2 linked regions of the Parasedimentitalea psychrophila genome follow. The protein of the gene in region 2 interacts with the protein of the main gene of each other region in a pairwise test. Links are inferred from orthologs where the notes say so. Each region holds a gene or a part of one and is shown on either strand. Other genes may lie near its edges.

The links.
Region 1: the proteins of QPJ95_RS06755 (region 2) and def interact in binary tests that used the Escherichia coli proteins (3 or more experiments, as listed by UniProt). The link is inferred for Parasedimentitalea psychrophila from one-to-one orthologs.

The regions. Positions count from the first base shown.
Region 1 is NZ_CP127247.1:1,266,546-1,273,530, forward strand. What follows is about bases 4,164-6,985. They hold def (peptide deformylase), read right to left. Parts: upstream 5,923-6,985; coding sequence 5,404-5,922; downstream 4,164-5,403. Other genes in these bases: fmt (methionyl-tRNA formyltransferase), read right to left, coding at 4,164-4,361; def (peptide deformylase), read right to left, coding at 4,416-4,913; def (peptide deformylase), read right to left, coding at 4,910-5,407; QPJ95_RS06135 (MalY/PatB family protein), read left to right, coding at 6,021-6,985. Outside these bases: QPJ95_RS06080 (c-type cytochrome), read right to left, coding at 1-112; ispH (4-hydroxy-3-methylbut-2-enyl diphosphate reductase), read left to right, coding at 250-1,200; QPJ95_RS06090 (class I SAM-dependent DNA methyltransferase), read left to right, coding at 1,223-1,828; rnhA (ribonuclease HI), read left to right, coding at 1,821-2,291; QPJ95_RS06100 (trimeric intracellular cation channel family protein), read left to right, coding at 2,321-2,962; QPJ95_RS06105 (GlsB/YeaQ/YmgE family stress response membrane protein), read right to left, coding at 2,964-3,200; QPJ95_RS06110 (hypothetical protein), read right to left, coding at 3,206-3,442; more of fmt, read right to left, coding at 3,456-4,163. UniProt on the Escherichia coli protein: Removes the formyl group from the N-terminal Met of newly synthesized proteins. Requires at least a dipeptide for an efficient rate of reaction. N-terminal L-methionine is a prerequisite for activity but the enzyme has broad specificity at other positions.
Region 2 is NZ_CP127247.1:1,392,026-1,398,979, forward strand. What follows is about bases 2,725-5,515. They hold QPJ95_RS06755 (aspartate-semialdehyde dehydrogenase), read right to left. Parts: upstream 4,736-5,515; coding sequence 3,713-4,735; downstream 2,725-3,712. Other genes in these bases: hpaH (2-oxo-hept-4-ene-1,7-dioate hydratase), read left to right, coding at 2,725-2,814; QPJ95_RS06750 (HpcH/HpaI aldolase family protein), read left to right, coding at 2,828-3,598; QPJ95_RS06760 (DUF3095 domain-containing protein), read left to right, coding at 4,971-5,515. In the rest of the region: QPJ95_RS06735 (pyridoxal phosphate-dependent decarboxylase family protein), read left to right, coding at 1-1,139; QPJ95_RS06740 (fumarylacetoacetate hydrolase family protein), read left to right, coding at 1,139-2,017; more of hpaH, read left to right, coding at 2,014-2,724; more of QPJ95_RS06760, read left to right, coding at 5,516-6,137; QPJ95_RS06765 (carbonic anhydrase), read right to left, coding at 6,124-6,774; QPJ95_RS06770 (hypothetical protein), read left to right, coding at 6,929-6,954.

The sequences.
Region 1 (6,985 bases), 120 kb from region 2 along the record:
CTGCGTCCTGATACGGAATCAGTCCAGTCGCTTGAGCGCCCGCGCCCTGGCTCCACAGCAATGCGGTCACGGCCACCGCCCCGATCGCGACGCCACCCAAAATAATCTTCATTGCCAGTTCTTTTTACCTCAGTTTTGCCCCCACCTGCCCCTTCCCGCGCTGGAAGCTCCAATCAAATCGCCGCGATCACCTCTGCCTATGGACCTGACGCCGGGAAAGCCGTAGCTCTGCACCCCAAGGAGACCGCCATGACCAAGCCCGCCCTTATCCTGTACCTGGCCGCCCCGCGCGGATTTTGCGCCGGAGTCGACCGGGCGATCAAGATCGTTGAAATGGCGATCGAGAAATGGGGCGCTCCGGTCTATGTGCGCCATGAGATCGTCCATAACAAGTTTGTGGTGGACGGTCTGCGCGACAAGGGCGCGGTATTTGTCGAAGAGCTGGCGGATTGCCCCGACGACCGGCCAGTGATCTTCTCCGCCCACGGGGTTCCCAAATCGGTACCGGCGGCAGCCTCATTGCGCCAGATGATCTATGTGGATGCCACCTGCCCGCTGGTCTCTAAGGTGCACATCGAGGCGCAGCGCCACGCGGCGGCCGGATTGCAGATGATCATGATCGGCCACAAGGGCCACCCGGAAACAATCGGCACCATGGGCCAGCTTGCCGAGGGCGAGGTTTTGCTGGTGGAAACGGTCGAGGACGTGGCCACTGTTGCGGTGCGCGACCCAAACCAACTGGCCTTTGTCACTCAGACCACCCTGTCGGTCGATGACACCAGGGGCATCGTGGCCGCGTTGCACGCCCGCTTCCCCGCCATCATCGGCCCCCACAAGGAAGACATTTGTTACGCCACCACCAACCGCCAGGAAGCGGTGAAAACGGTGGCCCCCAAAAGCGACGCCTTGCTGGTGGTCGGGGCGCCAAATTCATCAAATTCGCGCCGTCTGGTCGAGGTCGGAGCCAAGGCCGGCTGCAAATACTCGCAACTGGTGCAGCGGGCTGAAAATATCGACTGGCGCGCCCTAAACGGTATCCGCAGCATCGCCATCACCGCCGGCGCCTCGGCCCCTGAACTGCTGGTGGACGAGGTGATCGACGCCTTCCGCAGCCGCTATGACGTCACCGTCGAAGTGGTGGAAACCGCCATTGAGGATATCGAGTTCAAAGTCCCCCGCGTGCTGCGCCAACCGGCCTGATACCCCCTAAATTGGAGCCCCGATGACCGACCGCGAAACAATGGATGTCTACGCCAAAGCAGCCGACGACTACGCGAGAAATTTCTCTGACACCAAAGCCATAGACATGAACCAAGAGGCCGACCTCGACGCCTTTTTCGCGCGAGTTCCCAAAGGCGGGCTTGTTCTCGATCTCGGATGCGGCCCCGGCCAATGGGCCGCCCGGCTGCGCGACGCCGGCCTGATCGTCGACGCAACCGACGCCTCACCTGAAATGGTGCAACTCGCCATAGCCAATTACCGGCTCAATGCCAAACTTGCCACTTTCGAACAACTGACCGTTGAAGACCACTATGACGGCATATGGGCCAATTTCAGCCTGCTGCACGCCTCTCGCGCCGATTTTCCCGGCCACCTAGGCCGCGTCCACCGCGCCTTGCGCCCTGGCGGCACCCTTTCCATCGGTATGAAACTGGGCAGCGGAGAACACCGCGACAGTCTTGGCCGATTCTATGCCTATTACCGCGAAGACGAGCTGCGCGCACTGCTCACCGAGGCTGGTTTCACGGTCACCCGCTCCAGAGTTGGAAATGGCAAAGGATTGGCTGGCAGTGACGATACCTTCGTAGTAATGACCGCGCATGTCTGAACTATATGCATATACCGACGGAGCTTGCTCCGGTAATCCCGGTCCCGGTGGCTGGGGCGTGCTGCTGCGCGCCCTTGATGATGACGGCAAAATTGCCAAACAGCGCGAGCTGAAAGGCGGCGAGCCCGATACCACCAACAACCGGATGGAGCTGCTGGCCGCGATCAACGCGCTGGAAAGCCTCAGCCGCCCCTCGACGCTGACCGTAGTGACCGATTCGGCCTATGTGAAAAATGGCGTCACCGGCTGGATCTTTGGCTGGAAGAAAAACGGCTGGAAAACCTCGGCCCGGAAACCGGTCAAGAATGTCGATCTGTGGATGCGGCTGGACGAGGCGCAGGTCCGTCATCAGGTGACCTGGAAATGGATCAAGGGCCACGCAGGCCACGCCGAAAATGAAAAGGCGGACGAATTGGCCCGCGCAGGCATGGCGCCCTTCAAGCCGAAAAAATCAAAGTCGTGACCACCCCAAAGCTCTGATAGGCTCGGCTCATGAGCTTTTTGACCCTGTTGGATTATGCCTCGGTTCTGGTCTTTGCCCTGACCGGGGCGCTGGTCGCCAGTCGCGCCCAGCTGGATATCGTCGGCTTTGCCTTTGTCGCCTGCCTTACGGCGGTCGGCGGCGGCACCATCCGCGACCTGTTACTGGATCGCCACCCGGTATTCTGGGTGGGTGAGCCCACTTACATCCTATTGGCCACCGGTGCTGCGATCTTGGTGTTCTTCAACGCACACCGGGTAGAAAGCCGCCAAAAATGGCTGATCTGGCTGGACAGTTTTGCCCTTGCGGTTGCGGTCTCTGCCGGAACCGGTGCCGCGATGGAGCTGGACAAACCAGCGGTCATTGTGGTGCTGATGGGCATGGCCACCGGCTCTCTTGGGGGGTTGATGCGCGATGTGGTCTGTAACGAGGTTCCGCTGGTGCTGAGACAGGGCGAGCTTTACATCACCTGCGCCATGGCGGGCGCCATCACCGCCGTCAGCCTCGACACCCTGAGCCTTGCCAAGGATCTAGGCCTGCCCGAGCACAGCGCCCTGATCGCCTGTGCCGTCACCTGCTGGGCCCTGCGGGCCGGATCAATCCATTTTGGCTGGCACCTGCCAGTCTACAAAAGCCGCCCACCGCGCCGCTAGGCTATTTTTGAATATAGGTCTGCCACAGCCAGATCAGCAGCAATGCCCCCAGCACCGCGCCGACAAATCCCGCCAGCATCCCCATCACCGTCACCAGAAACCGCAACAGCAGCCCGCCAATCAGCGCCCCAGCCATGCCGATCACCACAGTGGTCACCACATTCGCGTCAATCCGCATCAGCCGTGTGGCCAGAAATCCAGCGGCGGCTCCGATGATAATCAGGGCAATAATGGGCATTGCGCTCACCTTTTCCAGTGAAAGGGCACGATGATCAGCGCCCCGATTGACGACGCAATGGCATTCCAGCCCGCCGCATGAAAGCCGATGCCAAACATCAGCCGCACGAAATAGAATAAGAAAGCGCCACCGACACAGATGATGATCGACGCCAGGTAGCCATTTGCTGTGAAGCCGGAGCGCTCAGCCCCATAGCCAACCATCCCGGCAATCACCACGGTGCCCATCAAGGTTAAAAACATGCAGGCGCTCCGGTTAGAAACAATCGCCCGGCGTCATCGGGAAACCGCGCAAGAAGATGTCACGATCCTGCGCGCCTTTGCCTGCCCGTTGCAAGCGCAGCAGCTCTACCGCGCCCGAACCACAGGCAATGGTGAGGTTTTCATCCAACACTTCGCCAGGGCGTCCCTGCCCCTGCGCCAAACGCGAGGCCAGCAGTTTGACCCGCTGCCCCCCGATCTCGCTCCAGGCTCCGGGGAACGGCGACAACCCCCGAATCTGGCGATCCACCTCAACCGCGGGACGGGTCCAGTCAATGCGCGCCTCAGCCTTGTCGATCTTACTCGCATAGGTCACGCCCTGCTCAGGCTGCACCTCGGCCCGCAAGTCCGGCAGCTGGTCCAATGCGCTGACAATCAGCTTTGCGCCCATCTCTGACAGCCGATCATGCAGCAGCGCCGTGACCTCCTCAGCCCCGATGTCCGTCGCCTGACGCAGCAATACCGGCCCGGTATCCAGCCCGGCCTCCATCTGCATGATGCAAATGCCGGTCGCCGCGTCCCCGGCCATGATCGCCCGGTGGATCGGTGCGGCGCCGCGCCAGCGCGGCAGCAGGCTGGCGTGAATGTTCAGGCAGCCCTGGCTGGGCGCATCCAGAATAACCTGCGGCAGGATCAGCCCATAGGCCACCACCACCGCGATATCGGCGCCCAGCGCGGCAAATTCGTCCTGCACTTCCGGGGCTTTCAGCGACACCGGGTGGCGCACCTGCAAGCCCAACTCAACTGCGCGCGCATGCACCGGCGTCGGCCGGTCTTTCTTGCCGCGCCCGGCAGGGCGCGGTGGCTGGCAATAGACCGCGGCAATCTCATGCCCAGCGCCAACCAAGGCCTCCAGCACCGGAACCGAAAAATCGGGTGTTCCCATGAATATGACGCGCATCGCTCTGCTTTCTGTGTAGGGTGCGTGCTGGCACGCACCGTGCCTCGCCAGTGATTAGCCGTTCAGCTTCTTGGCCTTGCGCAACAGCATGTCGCGTTTGACCTTGCTCAGATGATCAAAATACATCTTGCCGTTCAGATGATCGATCTGATGCTGCACGCTGGTGGCTTCAATGCCGACAAAATCGCGCCGGTCAACCTGCCCGGCCTCGTTCATGAACCGCACCGTCACCGCCCGCGGTCGTTTGATCTTGGCCGAGACGCCGGCCAAATTGGGGCTGGCCTCGTCATGTTCGCGCAGCTCGATCGAGGCATGCAGCACCTCCGGGTTGGCCATTTTCACAGCGCGGCCCCGCTGGCGCGAGCCATCGACAACTGCCAGTCGCAGCATCACCCCGATCTGCGGCGCCCCCAGCCCGACGCCGGGCATCGCCTCCATGGTCTCCACCATATCGTCCCAGATGGCACGGATCTCATCGGTGATCTCAGTCACCTCTTCGGCTTTGCTGCGCAGGCGTTTGTCGGGCCAGGGCAGGCAGATACGGGTTGTCACGTGTTTCTCTCCAAAAATTCGGCCTCGGCCCTGGCGCGATCGGCGCCTGACAGGTGATCAAATGTCACCGTGCCGTTCAAATGATCAAATTCATGCTGAATGCAACGGGCTTCAAACCCGTCAAAATCCGCCATATGAATGTCGCCCTCAGCCGCCGTCCATTGCACGGTCACCGCCTTGGGGCGTTCAACCGACACCAGTACACCGGGGATCGACAGACCGCCCTCGTCTGCCACAACCGGAGAGCGCTCGGCGGCCATGATGGTTGGATTGATCATCACCATCGGCGAGGGTGTGCCCTCTTTCCAGCTGCAATCCATCACAAACAGCCGCTTCATCACGCCCACCTGCGGTGCCGCCAGCCCGCGGCCCTGCGCGCCGTACATGGTGTCGAACATATCCGCGATCAGATCATCCAGCGGCTCGGCCAATACAGGCTCACAGCGCTGGGTCAAACGGGCATCGGGCCAGATCAGGATCGGCAGCACGCTCACCCGCGGGCCATTTCGCGTTTCAGCTTTTGCATCTTGCGGGTGATCATCTGACGACGCAGCGGTTTCAGGTAGTCGATGAACAGTTTGCCCTGCAGGTGGTCAATCTCGTGCTGCACGCAGGTCGCCCACAACCCGTCAAAGGTCTCACGCTGGGCATTGCCGTCGCGGTCCATCCATTCCACATTTACAGCCTCGGGGCGGGTCACTTCGCCGTATTGCTCGGGGATCGACAGACAGCCCTCCTCATAGACATTGGTCTCATCCGAGGCGGACAGGATCACCGGGTTGAACATCACCAGCGGCCGCGGCGTCTCACCCTCTTCCTTGACACAGTCCAGCACGATCAACCGATCCATGACGCCGATCTGCGGCGCGGCCAGACCAATGCCCGGCGCGTCATACATGGTTTCCAGCATATCAGCAGCCAGCTTGCGCAACTCATCCGTCATGTCAGCGACGGAGGTGCAAACCTTTTTCAGGCGAGGGTCGGGATGGATCAAAATATTACGTTTCATGCCCCCGATTTAGGCCATTGCCCCAGCCACCGCAACGCCCCCCTTGCACCTGCCGTGTTTCGCAGTAGCTTCAGGCCCAAACAGCAGGAGATTTCACGATGAATTTTGACGATCCCATCGACCGTCGCGGCACCCATAGCACCAAATGGGACAAGATGGAGACCCTCTATGGCGTCTCGCCTGAGGACGGTCTTTCCATGTGGACGGCTGATTCCGACTACGCCACTGCCCCCTGCGTCATCGACGCGATCCACAAAGCTGCCGATCATGGGGTGTTTGGCTACTCATGGGACCATCCCGACTATCTCTCGGCGGTGCAGTGGTGGATGCAGACCCGCCACAACTGGGCGATCGAGCAGGACTGGATTCTCACCTCGCAGGGTCTGGGCAACGCCATTGCCCTGTGTCTGGATGTCTGGAGCGATCCGGGCGACGGGGTCGTGACCTTCTCGCCGGTCTACCACGAGTTTGCCCATAAGATTGCCAAGACCGGACGCAGCCTGACCGAATGCCCGCTGAAACGCGCCGACGACACCTATGTTCTGGATCTGGACGATGCCCAAAGCCGGTTGACGGGCAATGAGAAACTACTGCTCTGGTGCTCGCCTCAGAACCCATCAGGCCGGGTCTGGACCCCGGAAGAGCTGCGCGAGATCAGTGCCTTTGCCAAGCGCAACGATCTGATCCTTGTCGCCGATGAGATCCACCATGATCTGGTTTTCCCCGGCAGCACCTTTGTGCCGATGGACGTCGCCGCCCCCGAGGCCCGCAGCTGGACGGTCACCCTGACCGCTTCGTCCAAGACCTTCAACATTGCGGGTCAGCGCACCGGCAACATGATCATTGCCGACGACAGCCTGCGCGCTGCGATGAAGCACCGCATGAATACACTGGACTACGGCGCCGGCAGCCTGGCCATCAATATGATCACCGCCGCCTATTCACCGGACGGCGCCAAATGGGTGGACGCCCAGATTGCTTACCTCGATGAAAACCGGCGCATCTTTGATCAGGCGATCAATGCGATTCCCGGCCTGAAATCACTGCCGCTGCAATCCACCTA
Region 2 (6,954 bases):
AGTTTCTGACCAGCGCGCTGGCACCGCAATGCATGTTGTGGCAGACCTCGCCCGCGGCGACCGAGATGGAAACCCGGATGATGGACTGGCTGCGCCAGTCGCTGGACCTGCCGGATGGCTTTGCCGGCGTCATTCAGGATTCGGCCTCCTCGGCCACCCTGGCTGCAGTGTTGACCATGCGCGAAAAGGCGCTGGACTGGCAGGGCAACCAGCAGGGGCTGTTTGCACAGAAACCGCTACGGATCTATTGCTCCTCCGAGGTGCATACCTCTGTGGATCGCGCCATCTGGGTGGCGGGCATTGGCCAGCAGAACCTGATCCGTATTCCGATCAAGGGCGATTGGCGCGGCATGGATCCCGTGGCCCTAGAGACCGCAATAAAGGCGGATCTGGCGGCGGGCCTACAGCCGGCCGGGGTGATCCTCTGCGTTGGCGGCACCGGCACCGGCGCAACCGACCCGATTGCCGACTGTCTGGATGTGGCAGAGAAATATGATCTCTATTCTCATGTTGATGCGGCCTGGGCCGGCTCGGCGATGATCTGCCCGGAATACCGCCACTACTGGCCGGGAATTGAGCGCGCAGATTCCATCGTGTTCAACCCGCATAAATGGCTGGGCGTGCAGTTCGACTGCTCGGCGCATTTCCTGAAGGCCCCCGACGATCTGGTGCGCACACTGGCGATCCAACCGGAATACCTGAAAACCCACGGCAAAGACGGTATTATCAATTACTCGGAATGGTCGGTGCCGCTGGGGCGGCGTTTTAGGGCGCTGAAGATCTGGTTTGTTCTGCGCACTTATGGGCTGGAAGGGCTGCGCAACCGGTTGCGCGACCACATCAACTGGTCAAATTCGCTGCATGACAGGCTGGCCGCCACGGCGGATTTTGAAATCGTCACCCCGCCGATGTGGTCGCTGTGGAGCTTTCGCTATGCGCCCAACGGCGTGGCTGATCTGGATGATCTGAACCTGCGGCTGGTCAATGCGATCAACGATGATGGCCGCATCTACCTGACCCAGACCCGCGTTGACGGAGATCTGGTGATCCGCTTTCAGGCCGGTCAGTTTGAGACCACCAAAGACGATGTCATGATGGCCCATGAGGTGATCACAGAAATTGCCAAGGGACTGTCATAATGCGCTTTGCCACCTATACCGCCGAGGGCGAGACCTTTTACGGCGCGGTCAGTGACACAGGTATGAACTCTGGCATGATCGCCCTGTCGCCCGATTTTCCCCAGTGGCCTACGATGCGCGATGTGATCGCCGCCGATGGGCTGAACAGGCTGGCAGAGGCCGCACAGGGCAAAGCCGTCAGCCACAGTGATTTCACCTATGAAATCCCGGTGCCCAACCCCGAAAAGATCCTCTGCGTTGGGGTGAATTTCCCTGACCGCAATGCGGAATACAAAGACGGGTCAGCCGCGCCCAAGCACATGTCGCTGTTCCCCCGGTTTGCGCGTTCCTTTACCGGAGCCAGCCGGCCGCTGATCCGGCCACCGGAAAACCACACGCTGGATTATGAGGGCGAAGTGGCAATTATCATCGGCAAGGGTGGCCGCCGCATCAAAGCTGAAGACGCCTATAATCACATCGCCGCCCTGACCCTGTGCAACGAGGGCACCATCCGCGACTGGGTGCGCCATGCCAAGTTCAACGTCACCCAAGGCAAGAACTGGGACAATTCAGGCGCCATCGGCCCCTGGCTGGTGCCCTTTACCGACGCGGCACAACTGGACGATGCCCGCATCCAGACCCGCGTCAACGGCGAGACCCGCCAGGACGATACCCTAAACCGGATGATGTTCCCGATCCGCGAAGAGATCGCCTATATCTCAACCTTTACCACCCTGGTGCCCGGCGATACTATTATCACCGGCACCCCAACAGGGGCCGGCGCGCGGTTTGATCCGCCGAAATACCTGGTGCCCGGCGATGTGGTCGAGGTTGAGGTCAAGGGCATCGGCATCCTGCGCAATACGGTTGAGGATGAGTTTGGCAAGGACGAGACATGACCCCGCAGCAACACGCCGAGGCGGCTGAGGCGCTGTTTCAGGCGGAAATCACTGGTCAGCAATCCGGGCTGCTGTCTTTGCGGTATCCCGGCATGACACTGGACGATGCCTATGCGGTACAAGCGGCGCTGGTGGCGCAAAAGCTGGCGTCGGGGCGGCGGCGGATCGGCTGGAAGATCGGTCTGACCAGTCGCGCTATGCAGGATGCACTCAAGATCGACACCCCGGACAGCGGTGTATTGCTGGACGACATGTTGTTTGAAACCGGCGCTGTGGTGCCCGCTAGCCGGTTCATTCAGCCCCGCGTTGAGGCCGAGATAGCGTTCATCATGAAGGCGCCGCTGGCAGCTGCCGATATCACGCGCGCGGATGTTTTGATGGCAACCAAATGCGTGGCGCCGGCGCTGGAGATCCTCGATACCCGCATCCAGCGCGCCGACCCCGCAAGTGGCCAGGTGCGGATTGTCACCGATACCATCAGCGACAATGCGGCCAATGCCGGTATCGTTTTGGGACGTGAGCGCCATGCTGGGCAGGCCCATGATCTGCGCTGGACCGGTGCCATCGTTAGCCTCAATGGCACGGTTGAGGAAACCGGGCTGGCGGCTGGGGTGCTGAATGATCCGGTGACCTCGGTTTTGTGGCTGGCGCGGCGCATGGCGACCTATGGACAACAGATCGAGGCCGGGGATATCGTCCTGTCAGGGTCGTTCATTCGCCCCATTGAATGCCCTCCGGGCGCTGAAATCTCAGCTGATTTTGGCCCGTTTGGCTCTGTTGAAATCACATTTGCCTAAAAAGGGGTCTCCCATGGCTGTTCCCACCAACCCATTCAAACAAGCCCTTGCCAATGGCGAGCGCCAGATCGGCTGCTGGCTCAGCTTTGCCGAGGCCCCGGCTGCGGAAATCATGGGCACTGCCGGCTTTGACTGGCTGGTCATTGATGGCGAGCACGGGCCCAATGACATCCGCTCTATCCGCGATCAGCTGATGGCGCTGCAGGCCTCGGACAGCCATGCGGTGGTTCGGGTGCCGGTGAGCGAGACATGGATTCTCAAACAGGTGCTGGATGCTGGCGCGCAGACGGTGCTGGTGCCGATCATTGAAAGCGCCGAGCAAGCGCGCGAGGTGGTGCGGGCCTGCCAGTATCCACCACATGGAACGCGGGGTGTTGGGGCAACCGCCGCACGGGCCACTGGGTTTGGGTCAGTCAGCGAGTATATCCAGACCGCCGATCAGCAGATCTGCGTGCTGTTGCAGGTGGAGAACCGGGCCGGGATTGCGGCGCTGGACGAAATCCTGACGGTTGAAGGCGTAGACGGAGTGTTCATCGGTCCGGCGGATCTGTCCACCGACATGGGATTTCAAGGCAATGCGGCCCATCCGCAAGTGCGCCAGGTGATTGCCGATGCCCTGTCCAGGATTTCCGCCTCGGGCAAGGCGCCGGGCATTCTGGGCATCAGCGAGGAGGCGACGCAATCTTATCTGGATATGGGAGCACAGTTTCTTGCCGTCGGTATCGACGTTTTGCTGCTGGTTCAATCAGCCCGCGCCCTGGCGGCGCATTGGAAGGCAAAATAGCGACGGCCCAGCGGAACTGACGGGCGCCCAGGGAGCGGCCTGATAGCGATCTGGCACGCATAAGAAAAGGGGCTCTCTCTTGCGAGAAAGCCCCTCTTCAAACAAAGCCTTGGCTTAGCCCTTCTTGAGCACTTCACGACCCAGAAGTTCGGCGATCTGCACCGCATTCAGGGCGGCACCCTTGCGCAGGTTGTCGGAAACACACCACAGGTTCAAACCGTTATCGATGGTGCTGTCCTGACGAATGCGGCTGATGAAGGTGGCGAAATCGCCAACACATTCCACCGGGGTCACATAACCACCGTCTTCACGTTTATCGATCACCATGATGCCGGGCGATTCGCGCAGGATGTCGCGGGCCTCGTCTTCATCCAGGAAGTCTTCGAATTCGATGTTGATCGCCTCGGAGTGGCCAACAAACACCGGCACCCGCACACAGGTCGCAGTGACCTTGATCTTGGTGTCGATGATCTTCTTGGTCTCGGCGACCATCTTCCACTCTTCCTTGGTCTCACCCGAATCCAGGAACACGTCGATATGCGGGATCACGTTGAACGCAATCTGCTTGGTAAAGGTCCTAGGCGGTTTGTTATCGGTCGGGTTGTAGATCGATTTGGTCTGATCCCACAGCTCGTCGATGCCCTTGGTGCCGGACCCAGAAACCGACTGATAGGTCGAGACCACCACCCGTTTGATGGTGGCACGGTCGTGCAACGGCTTCAGCGCCACCACCATCTGCGCGGTCGAGCAGTTGGGGTTGGCGATGATGTTTTTCTTGGCATAGCCGTGGACCGCCTGAGGGTTGACCTCGGGCACGATCAGCGGAATATCAGGGTCATAGCGGTACAGCGACGAGTTATCGATCACCACGCAGCCAGCAGCGGCTGCCTTGGGCGCATAGATCTTGGTCGCGTCGGACCCGATCGCAAACAAAGCCATATCCCAGCCGGTAAAGTCGAACGTGTCCAGGTCGGTGGTTTTCAAAGTTCGCTCACCAAAGCTGACTTCAGATCCCAGCGATCTCCGACTTGCCAGCACGACAATCTCATCAACTGGAAACTGGCGCTCAGCCAGGATGTTCAGCATTTCACGGCCCACGTTGCCCGTGGCGCCGACGACGGCGACGCGATAACCCATAGTGTCTCTCCAATATTAGAGCCGGTCCCATGACCGGCTGCGGTCTCATATCGGGAATCCCCCCTGCCGGAAAGGTCAGAAGCGCCCTCTGCCGCGTCTACAGGGTATATAAGGGTATATATGTGACTGAGTGCCTATTTTTCACGCAACCTTACGGTCGGGGCCGAGGTTGGTCGGTGGACCTGACGGAAAATTCGGCTAGTTTGATCCGGGCAGCTGCTGGCATGGGTAGGCTATGAAAACGCACAGATTCTATGAGGACTTACCACGCCGAGACAAGTTCTCTGATCTGGCCCAACCCAAAGCTTTCACCCCGTTACCGCAAGACTGGCTGGTCGGGTGCTGTGACATTGTCGATTCCACCGGGCTGATTGCCGCCGGGCGATATAAGACCGTGAATATGATCGGGGCCTCGGTGATTTCGGCGCTGATCAATGCCATGCAGGGGCGTGCCTTTCCCTATGTGTTTGGCGGTGATGGGGCCTCCTTTGCAATTCCCCCAGCGGAACAGGACAGCTGCCACCAGATCCTGTCCAACCTGCGCAGCTGGGTCTCTGCTGAATTCAGCGTTGATCTGCGGGCCGCCCTGCTGCCCGTCGCATGGATCCGCGCCGAGGGGCTGGAGGTTCGGGTCGCCCGCCATGCGGTCTCTGCGGGCGTCGATTATGCCATGTTCAGCGGCGGTGGTCTGGCCTGGGCCGAACAGCAAATGAAGGCGGACGGATTTTCTGTCCCCGCCTCGGAGCATGTCACCCCACCAGATCTGACCGGGTTGTCCTGCAGGTGGAGCAACATCAGGGCGCGCAACGGCAGTATTATTTCACTGGTGATGCTGCCACCACGGCAGGGTGAGAGCCGCGGGTTTTTGCAGGTGGTCCGCGACGTTCTGGCACTGGCGGCACAGTTGGAGCGCAGCGGTCACCCGGTGCCGCAAAGCGGCCCGCCGCTGCATTACCCCCCCCGGGGGCTGGCGCTGGAGGCGCATGTGTCGCGCGGCAGCACGCCGCTGGCTCTGCGCAAGATAAGGCTGCTGGTGAATAGCGCTATTGCCGGCTTGATGATGCGGAGCGGCAGGCGCTTTGGATCGTTTGATCCGGTTCACTATCGCGCCATGCTGAGCACCAATGCCGATTTTCGCAAATTTGACGACGGCTTGAAGATGACCATCGACTGCGATCCCGAGACCCGCAATCAACTGATTGACCTGTTGCAGCGTGCCACCACCGCGGGTCACATCCGCTATGGTCTGCACGAACAGGACGAGGCCATGGTCACCTGCATCGTGCCCTCGGCGACGCGGGACGACCATGTGCATTTTGTCGACGGCGCGACGGGTGGCTATGCCAGCGCCGCCGCAGCTCTGAAGGCAAAGGACCAGCAGGCCGGGCTCAGACCTGGATGAACAGATCCCGCTTGGGATCGAAACATTGCAGCCCACCCTCGCCGATGTCGGTCCACAATCCGTGCAGGCTAAGGGTGCCGTCCTCTACCGCCTTCGCAACAAAAGGAAAGCTCATCAGGTTTTCCAGCGAGGCCACCACCGCCTGCTTTTCCAGCTGCCTTAACTGCTCTTCTTTATCCTCGATATCGCGCACCAGTTCATACTTGGGTTTCAGGATATCCATCCAGCGGCCAACAAAGCTGTCCTTGGCCTCTAATTCGGGGGCGTGACCATTGCACATGTCAATGCAGCCCTCGACTCCGCCGCATTGTGAATGGCCCAGCACAATCAAATGCGCCACGTTCAGCACCGTCACAGCGTACTCTACCGTCGCACTGGTGCCGTGATGGTCGCCATCGGGCTGAAAAGGTGGCACCAAATTAGCGATATTTCTATGGATAAAGAACTCACCCTGGTCAGCGCCAAAGATCGATGTCACATGCACACGGCTGTCACAGCACGAGATAACCATGGCGCGGGGACGCTGTCCTTCGCTCGCCAGACGGCGATACCACCCCTTATTTTCCTCATAAGACGTGGCTTTCCAGCCATGATAGCGCGTCACAAGATAACCGGGCAGTGGCTTGGCAAATTCCATGTATCAATCCCTGAGTTGATAGTTCGCTGGGCTATTATCCTGTATTGTTAGCAAATTCGAGAGAGATGATCACCCCAAAGAAACCTTTTGAAAACCAGTAGACCGCAATGTTTATCCCGTGCCGTGGGGGTACAGATATTTGGGGTGAACTCTAGTGGCTAATATTTTGACTGTCATACA